DNA from 3 places in the Pantoea sp. E2023-21 genome. Region 1 is predicted to be linked to each of the others. Evidence: riboswitches for the same ligand, from Rfam matches in the RefSeq annotation. Region 1 holds a riboswitch; each other region holds the start of a gene.

Region 1 (4,666 bases):
CAATGCGCGCTGGCGGAGCATACAGCATGGAGGGATCCATGTTGCCCTGCAGCGCCACTTTGTCTCCTACACGACGACGCGCATCCGCGATATCGGTAGTCCAGTCCAGTCCCAGCGCATCACAGCCAGTCGCGGCGATCGCTTCCAGCCATTGGCCGCCACCTTTGGTGAACAGCGTAATCGGTACACGACGGCCTTCGTTCTCGTGCAGCACGCTATCAACGATTTTGTGCATGTAATACAGCGAGAATTCGCGATAGTCGCGTCCGGTCAGCACGCCGCCCCAGGTATCGAACACCATGATTGACTGCGCACCGGCTTTGATCTGCGCATTCAGATAGAGAATCACGCTGTCCGCCAGCTTATCCAGCAGCTTGTGCAGGGTTTGCGGTTCGGCATACATCATCTTTTTGATTTTGGTGAAGGCTTTGCTACTGCCGCCTTCAACCATGTAGGTCGCCAGCGTCCACGGACTGCCGGAGAAGCCGATCAGCGGCACTTCGCCTTTCAGGTTGTGACGAATGGTACGCACCGCGTTCATCACATAACCCAGTTCTTGCTCGGGGTCCGGCACTGGCAGCTTATCGACATCCGCACGGCAGGTAATCGGATTGGAGAAGCGCGGGCCTTCGCCGGTCTCAAAGTAGAGCCCAAGGCCCATCGCATCTGGAATAGTAAGAATGTCGCTGAAGAGGATCGCCGCATCCAGCGCATAGCGACGCAGCGGTTGCAGCGTGACTTCACACGCTAGCTCAGCATTCTTACACAGCGACATAAAATCACCGGCCTCAGCGCGCGTGGCTTTGTACTCCGGCAAATAACGCCCGGCTTGTCGCATCATCCATACCGGCGTGACATCTACCGGCTGACGTAACAGGGCGCGCAGATAACGATCGTTCTTCAGTTCACTCATAATGGGCTCTCTCATGCTAAGGCCGGCAGTGTAGCATTTTCACGTCGCGCTGGCGCGACACAGGGCAACGGTATCTTCAATCAGACGACGTGCAACCGTGCCGGGCGGCGGCAGCAGCGGCAAATCGTCATAACGATACCAACCGGCATCCAGCAGCTCTTTGCCATCGTGTTGCAGATCGCCGCCGTCATATTCAGCCATGTATGCCACCATTAATGACTGCGGAAACGGCCAGGGCTGCGAGGTTACGTAACGCACATTTTTGACCCGGACGTTGCTCTCCTCCATGACTTCCCGCGCCACCGCTTGTTCTAATGTTTCGCCAACTTCGACGAAACCCGCCAACACGGTATAGATGTTGTTACGATGACGCGCATGATTAGCGAGTAGGATCTCATCGCCACGGCGGATGGCGACGATGATGCACGGTGCAATTTGCGGGTAATAGCGTTCGCGACAGTGATTGCACAAACAGGCAAATTCGCGCTTACTGGTGTGCATCTCATGGCCACAATAGCCGCACCAGCGATGCGATCGGTAAAACTCCGCCAACTGCACGCCACGCCCGGCAATTTGGAACAGGCCCACATCCTCATCAATCAGTTGGCGCACTGAGCCCATGCTGTCCGGACGCGATTCGCGTACCAGCCAGACATTCTCGCCCTGCCATTCGCCAATTAACATACCGCTGCTACCACTGAGTCCAAACTCAATGGATAAGCCATACGGCAACTCGCCTTGCGGCAACCAAAGTTTTTGCTCATGGCTGACAATCCACCATCCAGCGTCTAAGCTTGAGATCTCACGTTGCATCTTAATCGTTGTCCTTAGCGTCAAACCGCACGCTGAAACCCTAATATTAAGTGTGTAATAAACAACTATAACCTACCTGGAGCCCCATATGCTTAACCAGTTAGATGACCTGACACAGCGTGTAGGCGGCGGAAATGAATTGGTTGATTCATGGTTGCGTGCCCGCAGACAGTTGCTCGTCACGTACTATGAGCTTGTTGGCATGAAGCCGCAAAAAGATGCGTTAACCACGCTGGATGAACAGGCGCTTGATGCCTTCTGCCACAATCTGGTGGACTACCTTTCAACCGGTCATTTCAGCGTGTATGAACACATCATCAGCGAGATGCAGGGAGATAACCCACTGATGGTTGCTGCGCAGATCTATCCGGCACTCGAGGCGAATACAGACCACATGATGCAGCTCTATGACAGCCACCTGCAGCAAGCTATCAACGACGATAATTGCGTAGATTTTCAAACGGCGCTCTCTGAAGTCGGTGAAGTGCTGGAGTCGCGCTTCACGCTTGAAGATAAACTGGTGCAACTCGCATGGGATAATCAGCTCGCAAGACTGCCGGTTGCCAACGACAGCATCATTGCCCGCCCGGCCTGAATGCCTTCAGTTGTAAAAAACTTGTTATTCCAGAAAAGCCCTCTTATGCTGAAAGGGCTTTTTTAATGTCTTCTTTAACGACAATAAAGAGTCAAATTTTGCGATATAAGCGTAGCGTGCGCAGCGAGTTCACGCTCGGACAGCGCGCAGGGACCGGAGCGTACACGTAGTACGTGACGGTCACGAGCACTGCCCAGGCGTGAAATAGCAAGCAAAGTAGCTTATATCGTAAAACATCAACTTGTCGGAGTGCCCAATGGGGCTGAGACCGTTAATTCGGGATCCGCGGAACCTGATCAGGTTAGTACCTGCGAAGGGAACAAGAGTAGACATCATCAGCACGATGTACGTTGGCGCCCAGCATCGTTTCTGTTACTCCTTCCGAACTCTGGACAAGCAACTTCCAACTTTCACAGGAAAATTGCTATGTCTGCTGTTAAAACCTCTCGTCGTGAACAACGTGCCCAGGCACAAGAATTTATCGATTCCCTGCAGGGAACCGCTTTCCCTAACTCGAAACGCATCTGGATCACCGGCAGCCGCGCGGATATTCGTGTACCGATGCGCGAGATACAGCTGAGCCCGACGCACATCGGCGGCAGCAAAGATAATCCACAGTACGAACAGAATGAAGCGGTACCGGTCTATGACACTGCCGGTGCTTACGGCGATCCTGAAGCGGCGATCAATGTACATCAGGGACTCGCCAGGCTGCGCGCCGACTGGATCGAAGAACGCGGCGACAGCGAAACCATCCACCAGCTGAGTTCACGCTACACCCAACAACGTCTGGCCGATGAAGGGCTCGATCACCTGCGCTTTGAGCATCTGCCACAACCGCGCCGTGCCAAAGCGGGTCGCTGCGTTACTCAACTGCACTATGCACGTCAGGGCATCATCACGCCGGAGATGGAGTTTATTGCGCTGCGTGAAAACATGGGCCGCGAGCGTATTCGTGGTGAAGTGCTGCTACAGCAGCATGCCGGTTACAGCTTTGGCGCCAATCTGCCGGACAATATCACCGCGGAATTTGTCCGTCAGGAAGTGGCCAGCGGCCGTGCCATCATCCCGAGCAACATTAACCATCCGGAAACCGAACCGATGATCATCGGTCGTAACTTTCTGGTAAAGGTGAATGCCAACATCGGTAACTCGGCGGTAAGTTCGTCAATTGAAGAAGAAGTGGAGAAGCTGGTGTGGTCAACGCGCTGGGGTGCAGATACCGTGATGGATCTCTCCACCGGCCGCTATATCCATGAAACGCGTGAATGGATTTTGCGTAACAGCCCGGTGCCGATCGGTACGGTACCGATTTATCAGGCGCTGGAAAAAGTAAATGGAATTGCGGAAGACCTCACCTGGGAGATTTTCCGCGACACGCTGCTGGAACAGGCGGAACAAGGTGTCGACTACTTCACCATCCACGCTGGCGTGCTGCTGCGCTACGTGCCGATGACGGCCAAACGTCTGACCGGTATTGTGTCGCGCGGCGGCTCGATTATGGCGAAATGGTGTTTGTCACATCACACCGAAAGCTTCCTCTATCTGCACTTCCGCGAGATTTGTGAAATTTGCGCCGCCTACGATGTGGCCCTGTCGCTTGGCGATGGCCTGCGTCCCGGTTCGATTCAGGATGCCAACGATGAGGCGCAATTTGCCGAACTGCATACGCTGGGTGAACTGACCAAAATCGCCTGGGAATATGATGTGCAGGTGATGATTGAAGGTCCTGGACACGTGCCGATGCAGATGATCCGTCGCAATATGACTGAACAACTCGAGCACTGCCACGCAGCACCGTTTTACACACTTGGCCCGCTCACCACGGATATCGCACCCGGTTATGACCATTTCACTTCCGGTATCGGTGCCGCCATGATTGGCTGGTTTGGCTGTGCGATGTTGTGCTACGTGACGCCGAAAGAGCACCTCGGTTTACCGAATAAAGAAGATGTGAAGCAAGGCCTAATTACCTACAAGATAGCCGCACACGCGGCAGATCTGGCGAAAGGTCATCCGGGTGCGCAGATCCGCGACAATGCGATGTCGAAAGCGCGTTTTGAATTCCGCTGGGAAGATCAGTTCAATCTGGCGCTCGATCCGCACACCGCACGCGCCTATCACGATGAAACTCTGCCGCAGGAATCGGGAAAAGTGGCACACTTCTGCTCGATGTGCGGCCCGAAATTCTGCTCGATGAAAATTACTCAGGAAGTGCGTGAGTTTGCCGCCCGCCAACAGGCTGAAGCTCAGCCGATTGAAATGGGTATGGCGCAAATGTCGGATGCCTTCCGCCATCGTGGCGGCGAGCTCTATCACGCTGCCGATACCCTTAAAGAGGACAA
Region 2 (4,666 bases), on a different replicon from region 1:
TCGTCTCTTCGCTAGCCAGCGGACGGCGGGGATGTTTATGCGCCAGTGCGGCAAGTTCATGGGCGATATAGCTGGCGAACTCATTTGGCGACACCTTACCGCCGCGTTCAACAAACAGCATCTGCGGCGAGTAGCAACCCGCCTGGTCGTAACGCATCACGTCGTGAGCCACGCGACGCGCCAGTTCAGCGCCCTGCCGTGAATTCAGCGCTGAATTCGCCACTAGCCCAAAGCTGATTTTGTGGCCGTGTGGCAGAAAGCGGGTGGTGACAGGCAAACGCTGTTGGATCGCCGCCAGCGTTGAGTTTCCGCCATAAGCCACCACCGCATCGGGCTGGCGCAGCCACGTTGGCTCGGTTTGCGCATCGCCACCTTTCCACCACACTACTGCGATGCACTCGCCCAGTTTTGGGTCGATTTCCGCCAGCAATTGCGCGAACCAGCTCGCCATCAGTGGCTCATTGCCCGGCAGTTTGCCAATGGTGCCCGCTTTGACCAGCAGACCGCAGATCAAACTCCACAGCGGCAAACCGGGCACATTACCCGCCCAGATGTGCATCAATAGCTGCGGGCCAAATGCCCGCGCGAAACCGCCTTTAGGGCGCGGTTGGAAATCGTCGAGCATTTGAGGATCGGCGAAATCTTCCGCCAGAAAGCGTTTCAGCTGCGGCTGGCGGAAAGTTTTCAGGTAGCCGGTGAGGCCAAGGCGCACCATTTCGGCATCGTAACCGGTGATAATCGGCAGCAGCTTTTCAGCCTTGATACGTAACGGATGCTGGCGATCAAGTAGTCGCACTACCGCTTGATCAACGACGGCAATGATCTGCGCGACGCTTAGCTGGCAGAGGTAGGCGCGGGCGTTGGCGCGGATGCGCGCAGAAAGAGCGTTTATCTGCTCATCATTGAGTTGCGGAACGCAAACCTCAAGATTTTCGCCGTGATGGCTGAAATTCAGCGTGTGCCACTGCACGTCATCAATGGAAAGGCCCGGCAGATGACCGGCAATTTCTTTCACAGCGGAGCCCGCGCGCCGGCGAGAAACGCATCCATGGTCAATGAACAGCCTTTGGCATCAGCACCGGTCGCGCGTCCCAGCAGATGAAATCCGCCAGGCACGATCGCACCGGCATCTTCCGTTAACAGGGCGGAAACCGAGTTGAAATGCGCCAGATCGTGATGCACCAGCACGCCAATCTCGCCCTCCGGCACATCATCACCGGTAAGCGGATTGACCACACGCGTGCGGATCCAGTGCGGTCCTGATTTCACCGGCGGGCAGTGTTCATTCCCCGAGTCGTAGAATTGCGTGCTGATTTCGGTCATACCGTACATGTTGATGCAGTGTTGGCGCGGAATGCCGAATGCGGCGGCGAGCGATGCGTAGAATTCTTCCGCGCCCATTTCGCGTGACTGGCCCTTAAACCCGCCGGTATCCAGAATGCGACTGCCTGCAGGCAGCGAGAAGCGCCGCTGCTGGCGCTGCATTTCATCGAGCAGATGCACGAAGCTGTAGCTTGCACCCAGCAGCGCATACGGCTCGCCGCGAGCTTCGGTCTGCTCCAGCGCGTTGAACAGAAGTTCGGTTTCGAGACCCTGCTCGCCCACCATCACTGCACTGTCTGGCGTACCACATTCCTGTAGCGCCACATCGAGATAGGTAGCCAGCGAGGAGTTCGGCATCACCACCGGGTCCGGGAACAAAATGCCCATGCGGATACGTGCTCTGCCTGCCATAAAGCGGCGGCGGAAGTTGAGCAGCATTGAATGTTTCCACACTTCCAGCGTTGGGTGGTAGCTGCGCCCTTTTACCGTGCCGGTAGTGCCGCTGGTCATAAAAATGGCTGCCATTTCGTCGACGGGTCGGCAGCTGAGGGTCAAATCTTTAAAGGCGGTAATCGGAATGGCGGGAATATTGCGCCAGCTTTTCACCGTCAGGGGCGTGCGGCCACGCTGGATGGCGAAGCGGCGATAAGGTGGGTTATGGGTGAACTGGTAGGCGAAGATTTCAAGGGCCAGCTGGTTGAAATCGTCGTCTGAGGCATCTTCGCGCTGCAGGAATGCCAGCAGAGCCTGGATGATTTGGGTTTCGTTCATGTGCATAGCCACCTTTGCGATTGCGCAGAGACTCCCAGGCATCGCCTGAAGAGCGCGAACTGTCCGCTACAAAGCACAAAGAGGGAATCAGGGCGTACTGTCGCCCTGCGGTTCCGCATCCCTACGCCGGTATTAGCCGGATCAGGTTCGGAGGGTCACTACGTTGCCAGCGCAGACACGCCAGCCGGTAGAATCTCAGCCCCTTAACAGAGCACCCCTTGGAACAAGCCGCAGTCTAGGGTGGCGCCCGAGGATGTGTCAACCCTGTTAAATGTGGTGGCGTTTTACGCAGTCATTCCCACCTGCCCGGCATTAATCGCGCCGTGTCTTATACTTTTCCTATACGTTTTTATGGAGGTGAAGTATGGCTGGCGGTTGGTCGGAAGACGGTGCGGTTCACAAACAAATTGATGCCACGGTTGATGATGCGGTAGCCCGCGCCCGCGAAAATCTCGGTCACGGCGAAAGCGCCGAGTTTTGCGATGAGTGCGGTGAACCGATCCCGGAAGCGCGTCGCGCGGCGTTAGCGGGCGTGCGTTATTGCGTGAACTGTCAAAGCAAGATGGATAAAAAACAGGCGGCGAACAGCGGTTACAATCGTCGCGGAAGTAAGGATAGCCAGTTGCGTTAATACCACGCTTTCTGGCTGTTTCGGAAAAATGTTCTAAGCTATTTAGGTAGTTAAAACTTATTCCACTGAAAGGAACTCATCAAGATGAAAAAAACAGTATTAGCAACCGCATTTCTTGGCACCTTTATGGCAATGACATTGTCAGCGTGTTCTTCTAATCAGGCCATTAAGACTACCGACGGACGCACTATCGTGACGTCTGGCAAGCCGCAAATCGACAGCGACACGGGCCTTGTTTCCTACAAGGATGCGCAAACGGGTAAAACTGAGCAGATCAATCGCGACAAGATTACCAACATGAGCGAACTGGATAATTAATATCCTTATAACTGTCTGGAGAGACTAATGAAAAAATCAATTTTGCTTTCTATTACTGCAGTGATTGCCCTGTCCGCACTAACCGGATGTACGCGTACTTCCTACGCTATCCACACCAATGATGGTCGCACCATCGTAACTGATGGCAAACCACAGGATGCGGAAACCGGCCTGCTGGGTTATGTCGATGCCAATGGCGTGAAGCAGCAAATGAATAAGAGTGACGTGAAAGAGATTTCAGAAATTCCTAAGAAATAATCTGACTGAATCCGCACCGCTGAAAGAGATTGTCCTTCCAGCGGTGCGGATTTAACGCCCTGCTATGTCTGCTTTAGCCAGCGTTGCGCTGCAGTCCATCGATATACCTTTTACTCTCCCTCAGCACCTCAACAATGCGTTCAAGTTCCACTGGCGCGCCACTGCGTACCGGCATGCTGTTAGCCAGCCGATGCATGCGCAGCGGAATTTCTAACGTACAAGGAATATCTCTCTCAGCCAATGCGTTAAGTAACGGTTGATAATCCAGCAAACCCTGACCGATGGGTGGAAAGTAAAACTCTGCGCCCTGCTTAAACACATCTTTAATGTGGCAATGCCGCATCTGCGGCAGCAACTGCATCATTTGCTTTATCGCATCAGCTTCGGGTCGCAGCGACACCATGTTGCCGGCATCGCCATTAAAGGCTACCGCCGCGCTACCCACCTCTTGCAGCAGTTGTTCACCCTTGTCTGCCAGCGCAAAGGCATCATAATTCGTGTCACCGCCATTTTCGATCAGTAAGCAACACCCCGCCTGCTCAAGATGCGGCGCGATCTGCCGTAGATGACTCACCAATACCGCATAATCCTCACGCTTTGCCGTGCAGGCATTGAGCAGCTTGACGCCAATCGCCTGAGCAAAACCAATGCGCGTTTGCAGGAATTCGACCGCTTCTGGTCGTGCGAGGTTAAAGGTGCAACCCAGCGCCAGCGTTTTCAACTGATGCTTGTTCAGCAAGGTAAGAATGCGTTGCGCATTCTCCGGGCTAAACAAGCTGTCATCAAGATCGCCAACATAGCCTTGGTTATAGGCCAACTCAACGTAGTCGTAACCAAGTTCGCGAATGATACCGAAGGCGAGGTCCATATCGTGCCCGTCGAAAATCGCGGTGTTAACACCGAGTTTGAGGGGATGAGGCATAGCACGCTTTCTCCTTATATCGCTGCACCCCGACAACATATTGGGGTGCTGAAGCCATCTTAAGCGGCGCTGGTTGCCATACGCACTAGCAAGCGGAAGGCATTCTCAAACGCCGATGGCGTGGCAAGATTTTGCCCATATAAGTTGTATGCGGTGCCGTGATTGGCGGTCGCGATCGGAATCGGCAGTCCGCCCTGCACGGTGATGCCGCGCTCGAAGCCAAGCATTTTTAACGCGGTGGCGAACTGATCGTGGTACATCGAAACCACAGCATCCAGTTGCTGTGTTTCTACCGCTTTGTAAGTGGTATCGGCCGGGTAAGGGCCATAAACATCAATACCTTGCTCTTTGGCCTTCGCCATCGCCGGTTTAATGATGGTTTGTTCCTCATCACCAAACAGACCATTCTCACCGCCATGTGGATTCAGGGCCTGCACGGCAAT
Region 3 (4,666 bases), 440 kb from region 1:
GCGCGACAACGCCGAAATCACCGATCGACAATACGCAGGCAAACGCCAGCGCTTGAGCAAGTGGGCGTTTCAGCGCGCGCAGTTCAATCAGTCGCAAGCGGTTGAAACCCGCGATGCCGAGTGAGGAACACAGCTGGCTGTATCGGGCGCTGATATCACGCATCGGATTCTCCAGCACTTTCATGGCATAGGGAATGGCAATCAATGCGTTGGTGAAGATCACCAAGCCATCGGCGCGCTGTGGCAGCCCGATGGTGGCGTTGAACAGCAGGAAGAAACCGCTCGCTAGCACGATGCCCGGCATCGCCAGAATCAGCATGCCGCTCATCTCCATCGCCTGCGCGGCGATCATATTCTGCCGCTGACGCAGTTCGCGACTGCTCCAGAGCAGCATCATGGTCAGCACCACACAGAGCACCCCGGCACCCACGGCGATACGCAGCGAGGTAAAGGTGGCTTGCCAGAGCGCCGCTTGTTGTAGCGCACCGGCGACGCCGCCGCGCAAACCATCCACCACCACCGCCGCCAGCGGTGGTAATAGCAGCAGCAGCGCCAGGCTAATCAATACAGTATCGGCAACGCGCGCATGCCATGAATCCTGCGGATCGCGCCAGCCACGAATGCTTTGGCTGCCAGTGGGAATGGCTTTGCTAAAGCGCTGGCTCAGCAATACCAGTAGCAAGCAGCAGCCGAGCTGTAACAATGCCAGTAGCGCCGCGCGACCTGGATCGTAATCGAAATTCAGCGCCTGATAGATTGCCAGTTCCAGCGTGGTGGCCTGCGGACCGCCGCCCAACGCCAGCACCGTGGCGAAGCTGGCGAAACAGAGCATAAAGATCAGCGCCGCTGTGGGCAAAATCTGACGGCGTAGCCACGGCCACTCCAGCAAACGAAATAGATTCCAGCCGCGCAGGCCAAGTTGGGCGGCGACTTGCCGCTGCTCGCCGGGAATGCTCTCCAGCGCTTGCAACAGCAGGCGCGTCGCCAGCGGCAGGTTAAAGAAGACGTGCGCCAGTAGAATGCCCTGCAGGCCGTACGGCGAAAAGTGGTAGTCAAAGCCGAGGGCCGCGCACAGTTGCGCCAGCCAGCCGCTGCGACCGTAAACGCTAAGCAAGCCAAACACCGCCACCAGCACCGGTAGCACCAGCGTCATGGCGCACAGGCGCAGCAACAGATTGCGGCCAGGGAAACGGCGACGATAGAGCGCGCGTGCCAGCAGAATCGCGGGCAGCACCGACAGCAGCGCTGAGAGCAACGCCTGCTCAAACGAGAACAGCAGCACATGATGCAGATAGCTGTCGTCGAGCAGCGCGCGCCAGTCGGTGGCCGGTGCAACCATCACCAAGGCGCCAAACGCCAGCAGCGCTACCGCGCACAGCAATAGCGCGGTGAGCGAACCGGGAATTAACCAACCTGGCATTAGCGGCTAACGGCGCGTTGCCATGCGCTGATCCATGCGGCGCGATGGTTGGCCACGTCGGCTGGCGTGAATTGCAACGCTTTAGCGGGCACCTGTAGCGCTTGATAACCGGCAGGGAGATCGCTTTTGATGACGGGATACATCCAGTTGCCGGTGGGAATGGTCTGCTGGAAGGCAGGAGAAACCATAAACTGCATGAACTGCTGCGCCAGCTTGGGCTGTTTACTGCTGGCGAGTTGTGCGGCAACTTCCACCTGCAAATAGTGGCCTTCGCTGAATTCGGCCGCGGCGTAGTTCTCTTTCTTCTCTTCGATGATGTGATAAGCCGGAGACGTGGTGTAACTCAACACCAGATCGCCTTCGCCTTTCAGGAACAGGCCGTAAGCTTCGCTCCAGCCTTTGGTGACGGTAACGGTTTTTTGTGCCAGCTTCTGCCATGCGTCAGGCGCGTTCTCGCCATAGACTTTCTGCATCCACAGCAACAGGCCAAGGCCCGGCGTGCTGGTACGTGGATCTTCATAGATCACGCGCCATTTTTCCGGGCTTTCGACCAGTTCTTTTAGGCTTTTGGGCGGATTCTTCAGCTTGTTTTTATCGTAGACGAAGGCAAAGTAGCCATAGTCGAACGGGATGAAGGTGTCGTTATGCCAGCCATCCGGCAGCTGCAAAGCGTGTGTATCGACGCTGCTTTTAGCAAACAGGCCGGTTTTCTCTGCCGCCTGCACCAGATTGTTATCCAGTCCCAGCACCACATCGGCTTTGCTGTTTTTGCCTTCCATGCGCACGCGATTGAGCAGTGACACGCCATCTTCCAGCGCCACGTACTTCAGCTCGCAGTCGCACTGCGCTTCGAAGGCTTTTTTCACCGCCGGGCCGGGACCCCAATCGGCAGAGAATGAATCGTAGGTGTAAACGGTCAGAATCGGTTTGGCTGCGAAAGCCGGTACAGCAACCAGCAGCAACACAGGCAGAACTTTGTTTAACACTTTGCGCTCCTTGAGGAGAAGATAAGTTGAGTCGCAAAGGATCTGAGGAGTGATACATCTCAAATCCCTACGCCGGTATTAGCCGGATCAGGTTCGACGGGTTTCTCTCAGCCCTGACATCAAGGCACCCCGTTGAGAACGGCTCATTCTAGTCATTTATAGGACAGCGTGAAAGGATCATGGGCCGGAAGTCTTGTTCCATTCTGCTCGGTGTGCATGAATGCGTACCCTACGAAACCGCGTTCTTTAAACGTAGGGTCGCCATTTATGGTCACCTATTTACAGCTCCGGCGGTGCAAACCAGGCCGATTTGAAATCAAACCAGCCGAGTGTATTCAGTCGCACGCCCCGCATACTGCGTTGACCTTCCAGCAGCAGCCAATGATGAAAAAGAGGGTGCAGATAGTCGCTGTCGATCAATTGTTTGCTCCATTCAGCAAGGGGTAAATCTTTCTGCCGCCAGCGCGCCGCATCGCCTTGCCAGTCAATCGGGATGCAGTGATGCATCAGCGGTAGCTCGAACAGTTGGGCGAATAGCGCGTACTCAAGCGGCAGGGTAAAGTTGACGCTGCCTAGCCAAATGTCACTTTCGCTTTTGCCTTCAAACCACACTTCGTAGCTCACCTCCCGCGTGATTAACTCCACACCGTGCTGTGCCAGCAGCGGGCGCAACGCGTTGGCGATGCCTTCATGCTCGACGTGATGGCTATACCAACTCAGCGTTAGTTGGGTTAATCCTGCCGGTTTGTCGGCAGGTGTGAGATCGCGGCGATGGTGCCAGCGCGGCAGCAGGCCATAGGCCGGGAACCAGTAACGCTGATAGCCAACGCCAGCATGATTTAATAAGGCGATGGGGTTGAACAGATAGCTCACCCAGCGGCGGAAATGCGCGTCGCGGCCCAAGGCAGAACGCTGATCGAACAGCAGAAAATAACAGCCTTCTTCCAGTCGACTCTCTTCCGATTTTTCATCCGCGGTTTCGCCCTGCAGTTTTACCCCGGCATACACCAGTTCATCGCTGATCTCGGGTAGCACCCAAATCGACACATCATCAATCAGCGCGCGATAGCCAAAATAGTCATCAAAGGCGGCAATTCTCAGCTGTGTCTGCTGATTACGCTCCACGCTGTAAGGCCCGGTGCCAATCGGCTGGCGAGAAAACTGACGTAGGGTCGGCCATTCGCGCGGTAGGATCATCGCGCTGACGCTTGCCAGCAGCCATGGTAACCAATCGTCGGGCTGACTAAGATGGATATCCAGCGTCCAGGGCGCGGGCGAATGCAGCTTTTCGATATGTGAAAACAGCGGCTGGCTGCGCACGCGTTCCAGTGAGGCAATGACATCGTCAATCTCCAGTTCACGGCCATGGTGAAAACGAATCGCCGGGCGTAGAAAGAAGCGCCAGTGCAGCGGTGAGGTTTGCTGCCAGTGATGCGCAATATCGGGCTCGATTTCCCCCTTTTCCTCATTTATACGCATCAGACCGTTGAAAATTTGCCTCGCCAGATGGGTTTCTGAACGGCGCAGCGGCGAACCGGGCAGTAGATTAGGCAGCGGACGATAATAAAGCACGCGCAGGATGTGTTTGCCTTGCCGAAAGCTACGGCCTAAATGTGCCGCGATCATCTGGCGCACCTGATTTTTATCGCCCACTAACTGTACTAGCTGATCGATACGATCCTGCTCCAGCAGATCCTCGGCACGCTGTTGCTGGAGTGCCAAGCCGGTGTAGCAGAAACTCAGCATTGAGCGCTTGCCACGTCCCGCTTCCGCTTGCCAAATCAGCCAGCCTTCACCTTGCATGGCGTTGAGCAGGTTACGCATATGCCGACGCGAGCAATGCAGCCGTTCGGCCAACGCGTTCAAGGTCGTTTCCTGATCCTGGCCCTGGCAGCTTTGCCATAAGCGGATGAATTGCTGTTGCAGACGTGCAGAGGACATAAAAGGGGAACTCCTTCTCAGAATCGCTCAGTTTTTCCTGCCTCATATTAGAGGCATACTGCCCGGCAATGGAAGAGCGGGAGGCATTCAGCAATGAATGGCGCTCTAACAGCGGTTCCGCCAATGTGGAACCTTTTCTGAGTAGGGTGCATTTTCACCGCCAGCAGCGCTTTATCTGCTGGCTTTTTTCGTTTTGCTGTAGAATCTTCTACCCTCTTTTCTCTACCCATTTTTAACCGCAAAGGGATTTCTGCATGAAATCGCTGTTAACGCGCCAACGCCGCGTCAATCCGGTCTATCTCTCATTTATGGCTGTGTC

Evidence for each region. A riboswitch is a leader RNA that binds a small molecule or an ion and turns the genes downstream of it on or off. The one in region 1 is predicted to bind thiamine pyrophosphate.
Region 2: another riboswitch for thiamine pyrophosphate. It lies ahead of ACRQ84_RS21735 (LuxE/PaaK family acyltransferase); the one in region 1 lies ahead of thiC (phosphomethylpyrimidine synthase ThiC).
Region 3: another riboswitch for thiamine pyrophosphate. It lies ahead of thiB (thiamine ABC transporter substrate binding subunit); the one in region 1 lies ahead of thiC (phosphomethylpyrimidine synthase ThiC).

The regions. Positions count from the first base shown of each region.
Region 1 is NZ_CP195344.1:3,511,167-3,515,832, reverse strand. It holds gene hemE (uroporphyrinogen decarboxylase) at 1-913, opposite strand, end outside; gene nudC (NAD(+) diphosphatase) at 953-1,726, opposite strand; gene ACRQ84_RS16485 (Rsd/AlgQ family anti-sigma factor) at 1,815-2,321, shown strand; TPP riboswitch at 2,557-2,657, shown strand; gene thiC (phosphomethylpyrimidine synthase ThiC) at 2,748-4,666, shown strand, end outside.
Region 2 is NZ_CP195345.1:603,315-607,980, forward strand. It holds gene ACRQ84_RS21730 (acyl-CoA reductase) at 1-1,015, opposite strand, end outside; gene ACRQ84_RS21735 (LuxE/PaaK family acyltransferase) at 1,012-2,094, opposite strand; TPP riboswitch at 2,196-2,323, opposite strand; gene ACRQ84_RS21740 (DksA/TraR family C4-type zinc finger protein) at 2,459-2,725, shown strand; gene ACRQ84_RS21745 (YgdI/YgdR family lipoprotein) at 2,810-3,043, shown strand; gene ACRQ84_RS21750 (YgdI/YgdR family lipoprotein) at 3,071-3,301, shown strand; gene ACRQ84_RS21755 (sugar phosphate isomerase/epimerase family protein) at 3,375-4,223, opposite strand; gene ACRQ84_RS21760 (4-hydroxythreonine-4-phosphate dehydrogenase PdxA) at 4,283-4,666, opposite strand, start outside.
Region 3 is NZ_CP195344.1:3,952,477-3,957,142, forward strand. It holds gene thiP (thiamine/thiamine pyrophosphate ABC transporter permease ThiP) at 1-1,420, opposite strand, end outside; gene thiB (thiamine ABC transporter substrate binding subunit) at 1,420-2,406, opposite strand; TPP riboswitch at 2,453-2,548, opposite strand; gene sgrR (HTH-type transcriptional regulator SgrR) at 2,686-4,347, opposite strand; gene ACRQ84_RS18430 (MFS transporter) at 4,602-4,666, shown strand, end outside.